DNA from 2 places in the Shewanella sp. K8 genome. Region 2 is predicted to be linked to the other one. Evidence: predicted binding sites of a transcription regulator. Region 2 holds the regulator's gene; the other holds the start of a gene.
What was found. Region 2 encodes sigma-54, which starts transcription at its own class of promoters, with help from an activator protein. Its sites were predicted from a motif close to GTTGGCACGNNNNTNGNNT; they were not measured.

Region 1: ON072_RS14810 (DUF3192 domain-containing protein) is a predicted target of sigma-54. The motif match lies at 1,791-1,809, and genes of this name have one in related genera.

Annotation. Positions count from the first base shown of each region.
Region 1 covers NZ_JAPEHY010000027.1:45,524-48,937, reverse strand. The annotation lists gene syd (SecY-interacting protein) at 1-516, shown strand, start outside; gene ON072_RS14820 (Zn-ribbon-containing protein) at 592-1,365, opposite strand; gene ON072_RS14815 (hypothetical protein) at 1,365-1,703, opposite strand; gene ON072_RS14810 (DUF3192 domain-containing protein) at 1,870-2,235, shown strand; gene ON072_RS14805 (DUF2789 domain-containing protein) at 2,258-2,488, opposite strand; gene ON072_RS14800 (GNAT family N-acetyltransferase) at 2,979-3,414, shown strand, end outside.
Region 2 covers NZ_JAPEHY010000045.1:9,410-12,823, forward strand. The annotation lists gene lptB (LPS export ABC transporter ATP-binding protein) at 1-518, shown strand, start outside; gene ON072_RS19005 (RNA polymerase factor sigma-54) at 614-2,077, shown strand; gene hpf (ribosome hibernation promoting factor) at 2,109-2,396, shown strand; gene ptsN (PTS IIA-like nitrogen regulatory protein PtsN) at 2,399-2,842, shown strand; gene rapZ (RNase adapter RapZ) at 2,839-3,414, shown strand, end outside.

The DNA of each region.
Region 1 (3,414 bases), on a different contig from region 2:
GGCGAAGATCCGCTACTGTGGCAGACTATTCGCCGTGAACAGCCAGGCAGTTTTGCCAATGTCAGTCATGCGCTGGAGTTGCCGCTGCATGCCGATATCGACGAGTTTTATGGGCAGTTTTTTGCCGCGCATCTGTTGTTTGAAGCCGATTTCGGCGAAGGGGAACTATTGCAGCCCTGGAGTCAGGATGATTTTGAGTTTCTGCAGCAGAATCTGATTGGTCACCTGATGATGAAACGCAAGCTCAAGCAGCCACCGACCTGGTTTATCGGTCTATTGGGGCAAGGTGATGAGATGATCTGCGTGGATAATGAAACCGGTGCTGTCTGGCGTGAGACCCCGGGTGAGCTCCCCTCAAAGAAGCTGGCAGACAGCCTGGAAGAGTTTCTTGTTATGCTGCGCCCCAGAGTGGCGCCGGCGGTTGAGCCTGTGGAGGCGGCCATGGCGAATGTCGACCATCCCGGTCTCTGGGCGCGGATGAAGCTTATGTGGCAACACCTGTTTTCCCGCCGCTGACAGTCGGGGTTACCACAATCACTATTGATTGATGATCACTGCTATTGATGATCCTAGACTATTGATTGTCCCAGTTTATTGATGATCCCAGGAGAGGTTGGAGACTATCCGGCAGTTGTCACAGCGGAAATGAAATAGATCCAGCAACGGGCTGGGTTGGCGCCAGTCCGGGTTGCCGCAGCGGGGACAGGGACGGGCCAATTCGGCTTGCTTACTCTCTCCCCCGACCCGGTAAAGGTAGTAATAGGTAGGAATTTGGGTCAGATATTCGATGCGGCCGCGTAGATCCCAGCCGCGGCGAAACAGATCGCTGTCCGGGCTGGAAAGCTCCTCGAGGGCGGCAAACTCGGCCTTGGTTGCTGCGGCCATTTGCAGTTCATCACAGGCTTGCCACTCGGTTTGCCAACGGATCACCCGCTTGTGATCGCCGTTGAAGGTCGCGGGAATACGGTAGAGGGGAATGGGTAGCAAGTTATCGCCGCTGCGCAGCGGTGAGCACATATGCACATAGCTGGTATAAAGCAGCTGCCAACTTGGGGGCTCCAGGGTGCTGACCTCGGAATTGATATCCTGACCTATGAGCTTTTCCTTGGGGGCCAGCAGTTTGGCCTCGGTTAACTGCTGCAACGCCTGTTTGGCCCAGGGACTGTTGTGCCTGTTGGCCAGACTGGTTTCTTCCGGTAGCAGCAGCCTGACTCTGAACTCCCCGTCCCTAAAGGCCACCGCAAATTCGCGCCCCAATACCTGACCGTTGGCCCGCCAGGCCTCAAGCAGGGTATTGATGGCTTTTTCTGCGGCGCTGATAGTGGTGTTGGCAAAGCATTCAAACCTGAGTTCGCAGACAAACATTATTGCTGTTCCTCAAGCTTGGCGAGTCTTTGTTGCAAGGCCGCGAATTCTTGTTTCAGTTGCTGCTGATCCTGGCGTAGCAGGCTGATTTCCTGCTGGAGAACTTCTACTGTGGTGACAGCTTGTTGTGGCACGGTTTCTTGCAGTTGAGGTGCGTCTTCAAGCAGTTTTTCCCGTTCACTCTCTGGCAGGGATTTGAAACGCTGCAGACCTTCAACCAGCAGTGGCATTGGTAACTTGTTGCCGAGTCTTGCCTTAATCAGTGCCAGAGAGGGAGTATGGCCGCTTTGGGCTACTGCCGCCGCCGCGGCCATGACCTGTTCCAGTGGAGTGGACATCTTGGTAAAAAACCTCACATTTTCGCGAATAGCTACATAGTGCAGCAGTTGTTTGCTTTTATCATTTTGATATTTATCAGTTTATTTTTTGGCCTGCATGTTGCAAAGCGTTTGCTGCATTTGCTTAACAAAAGTCAACATTTGATAAATATAACAAGGAGTGACAATGAACAAGTTATTACTGCCACTGATGGGGATTGCAAGCTTAGGGCTTAGTGCCTGTGTGGTCAATGTCGGCGATCACGAAGCCAACTGGGATGAAAAGGAGTCCTGGCAATTACAGCAACAGCAAAATCAGCAACAACTGGCCAAGTTGACTCTGGGGATGGATCAGCAACAGGTGCAGCAGCTCATGGGGCAGGCCGACTTTAATGAAGCCTTTCTCTCCAATGATCAGCAAGTACAGGTACTATTTTACCGTACCCGCCACAGACACAGTGATGGCAAGACCACCAAGGATGAGTGCACCCCCTTGGTGTTTCGCGATCAACAACTGATTGGCTGGGGCGATAAGGCCTACGCGCAGCTGTAATTCAAACTCATCCCAATCCCAATCAACTCCTGAGCTGGGCGTCCAAATGGTCTATGGTGTCTGACCATTGGGCGTCCTCGGCCAGAGCCTCTGTTAAAAAAGTGCGCTGCGCTTCATTCCAGAATGGTGCATCCACCAGTTTGACTCCCTCGGGGATAGAATGTGCGCCGATAAAGCCTTCTATCGCCTTGCTGCTGCTGGGGAGTCCCAATTGCTCAAATAAATGGGCCAAGTCTGTGTGGGTGGTATCCATATTCTGACCTCCTGAAATCCCGACATATATTGCCAAGGTGATGAGTGATGGGTGAACAAGCCTTAATAAAACAGATAGTAAGCCTTATTCCTTCCCCTTAGGGAAGGTGCGAATAAGTCCTCGTGGCACTCTGGCTTGCACAGCAATTGGCGTTCAAGGCATATGACTGAAGGCATGCCGGGGCCTGTCGAAGTCAGATAACGCAGAGAGCCGGTTGCTGTGAAAGCCCCTAAGGGCGTGGCTTACAGGCCTGCCTGCTGTGTTGTGCTTCTTGCAAAGGACTAGGGCCATTTGCTGCGAACCACGCCTTGCATCCAAGCCCGTAAGCCGACGCAGAGCCCACATGGGACTTGTTCGCGCCTTCCTTAGCTTATACCAATCTGCCTAAAGATGAAGTGACAATGCCTGGCAAGCAAGATCAAGATATTGCACTTTGATCCAATATTGTTAAATTGGAAATTGCCCTTTTGGCTGACAAGGACAACAACAAATGGAAACCCAGACTCCCGATTCTCTGCGTGCCGTCTACCTGACAGCGGAAGATTTGCGCCTGGCCGCATCAATTCTCTATAACGCCTATCACGATGATGCGTTTTTTCAGCAGACCTTGCCGGCCGCCAATGCCGCCGAATATGAACAAAAGCTCAGGGCCGCGATCCGTGAAGAGCTCAATGAGCTTTGGCAACAGGAGCAGCCTCTTATTGGGTTGTTCGACGATGAGCGCTTGATTGGGGTTGCCTGCGTGGTGACCTCATCACTTCCCCAGGGGGAGGGGCGCTATTGGCATTGGCGTTTGAAAATGCTGCTGGGGACGGGCTGGCAATCAACGCAGAAGTTGATGCAGAAGGAGAATTCAATTCTGGAGCACCTGCCGGCTACTGAATACGGCATTATACAGTTCATTGCAGTAGCTTTAACCGAGCAGC
Region 2 (3,414 bases):
ATCCCATGCACCTGCGAGCCCGTAAAGGCATAGGCTACCTGCCACAGGAAGCCAGTATTTTCCGCAAGCTGTCGGTGCATGACAACATCATGGCCGTGCTGCAAACCCGCAAAGAACTCAACAGCGACGAGCGCGAGGAACAGCTCGAACAGTTGCTGGAAGAATTCCATATTACCCACATACGTGACAGCCTGGGGATGTCCCTCTCCGGCGGAGAACGCCGCCGAGTGGAAATCGCCCGGGCATTGGCCGCCAATCCACAGTTCATTCTGCTGGATGAGCCGTTCGCCGGTGTGGATCCCATCTCAGTTATCGATATCAAGAAAATCATCGAACAGCTTAAATCCCGCGGTTTGGGGGTGCTGATCACAGACCACAATGTTCGCGAAACACTCGACGTTTGTGAGCGAGCCTACATAGTCAGCCATGGGCAGTTGATCGCCGAGGGCACACCCGCTGAAATCTTGGACAACCAGCAAGTGCGCGCTGTGTACTTAGGCGAACAATTCAGGCTATAGTTAGGATCATGTCTTCCGGTGGCAATTCCGGGTATTATAGTTTGTTATTATTGAATTTTTTCCTTGAAAAATAACGAGTAGGGATTAGCGGTATAATGAAAGCGTCACTCCAGCTCAAACTGGGTCAACAGTTGACCATGACACCTCAGTTGCAACAGGCTATTCGCCTGCTGCAACTGTCGTCCCTTGAGCTGCAGCAGGAAATCCAGGAAGCCTTGGAAGCCAACCCTCTGTTGGAAATGGCCGAGGACAACCAGGATGACGCTATCGACGACAACCACAAGGAAAACGACGCCGGCGAGTTGAGCGCCAAGCAGGAAGATGGTTCCACGGTAGAAACCTCAGAGGCATTGAACAATGAGTCTATGCCGGATGAATTACCTATGGATACCACCTGGGACGAAGTCTTTACCGCCGCCAGTGCCTCGGGGCCGGCCATGGGCCGTGAAGATGATATGCCCTTCCAGGGTGAAACCAGCGAAGGGCTCTATGAACATCTGGAATGGCAGAAGAACCTGACCCCGTTTTCCGATACCGACGACGCCATTGCCACCGCCATTATTGATGCCATCGACGAGCAGGGTTATCTGACCCAGAGCACAGAGGAGATCCTCGAAGCCATGGGCAACCCTGAGATTGAGCTCGATGAAGTCGAGGCAGTACTCAAGCGGATCCAGCACTTCGATCCTGTCGGCATCGCCTCCAGAGATCTGCGCGAATGCCTGCTGATCCAGTTGCAACAGTTCAACGCAGACACCCCGCATCTGGCCGACGCCCGCTTGTTGATTGACGAACACCTGGATCTCATTGCCGCCCGCGACTTCCGCACCCTGATGCGCAAGACCAAGCTCAAGGAAGATCAGCTGCGTGACGCCATCAACCTTATCCAGAGTCTCAATCCCCGCCCCGGCTTGCTGGTGCAGCCGATGGACGAGGAATATGTGATCCCTGATGTCAGCGTCTGGAAGAAAAACGGCCGCTGGGTAGTGGAACTCAACCCGGACTGTATGCCCAAACTCGGGATCAATCAGCAGTATGCTGCCATGGCCCGTAGCGCCCGCAGTCAATCAGACAGCCAGTTTATTCGTGGTCATCTTCAGGAAGCCAAATGGTTTATCAAGAGCCTGGAGAGCCGCAACGACACCCTGCTCAAGGTGGCCAACTGTATAGTGCAGTTCCAGCAGGGATTTTTTGAATATGGTGAAGAGGCCATGAAACCCATGGTGCTCAACGATATTGCCGAGGCGGTCGAGATGCATGAATCGACCATCTCCAGGGTCACCACTCAAAAGTATATGCATACCCCCAGGGGAATATTTGAATTGAAGTACTTCTTCTCCAGCCATGTCGGCACCGAAGATGGCGGAGAATGCTCTTCCACGGCGATCAGGGCTTTTATCAAGAAGCTCGTGGCAGCGGAAAACCAGAAGAAGCCTTTGAGCGACAGCAAGATGGCGCAACTTCTGGCAGAACAGGGAATCAACGTTGCAAGACGCACCATAGCCAAGTATCGCGAGGCTATGATGATACCACCGTCGAACCAGCGTAAGAGTTTATAAATCCACAGTTGGAAATTGGAGGAATCTTTCTATGCAAATCAACCTGACAGGACATCATATCGAGATCACCGACTCACTGCGTGACTACGTGGAAAGTAAGTTTTCTAAACTTGAACGCCATTTCGAACAGATCAATAATGTGCACGTTGTGCTCAATGTACAAAAACTGCAACAGATAGCCGAAGCCAAGATCCACCTCACAGGCGGCGAAGTCTATGCAACTTCTGAACATGCCGACATGTATGCCGCCATCGACGTTCTGATTGATAAATTGGATCGTCAGGTCATTAAACACAAAGAAAAGCTGACAAAACACTAACGATGGAACTGAGTACCATCCTGCGGCCGGAGTGCACTACCTGTGCCACTCCGGGCAGTAAGAAAAAGGTACTGGAGCTGATTAGCGATCTCGCCAGCGCCCAGTACCCCACCCTTTCCTCTCAAGCGATTTTTGAAAGCCTTTTGGCCCGCGAAAAGATGGGGAGCACAGGTATAGGTAATGGTATTGCGATTCCGCATGGCAGACTACCGGACATTACAGAGCCGATTGCCGTGCTGGTCAAATGCGAAGAGCCTATCGCCTTCGATGCCATAGACAACCAGCCGGTGGACATACTGTTCGCCCTCCTGGTGCCCGCAGATCAATGTCAGCAACACCTGAGTACCCTATCCGCCATGGCTGAAAAGCTCAGCGATAAGGCGATACTCAAGCAGTTGCGAAAATCCAGCGACGAAACAGAACTCTATCAGGTGATCACAGGATGAAACTCGCCATAGTCTCAGGCCGCTCCGGTTCCGGAAAATCCGTTGCCCTCAGGGTACTCGAAGACCTGGGTTACTACTGTGTGGATAATCTCCCCCTGCCCATGATTGGCAGCCTGTTGGAAAACCTCCGTGGCAGCAATGATCTGGTCGCCATCAGCATAGATGTGCGCAATATGCCGGATCAGGAAAAGGTGCTGGAACAACAGTTGGCGGCCTTGCCGGAAAACACCCAACTGACCAGCTTCTTTCTCAACGCCTCCGATAAAGTGCTGCTGAAGCGCTACAGCGAAACCCGCAGACTGCACCCCCTGTCCAAGAGCAAAGTCTCACTACAGGACGCCATCAAGCTCGAAGGCAAGCTGCTGGAACCCATGTCGAAACTGGTGGATCACTACATAGACACCTCGGCGCTGAACATCTATGAACTCAGTGACACAGTGCGGGAAATTCTGCTTGGCAGCGTCGATAAAGAACTGGTGATCAACTTCGAGTCGTTCGGCTTTAAGCATGGTATGCCCCAGGAAGCCGACTTCATGTTTGATGTGCGCTTTCTGCCCAACCCTCACTGGGAG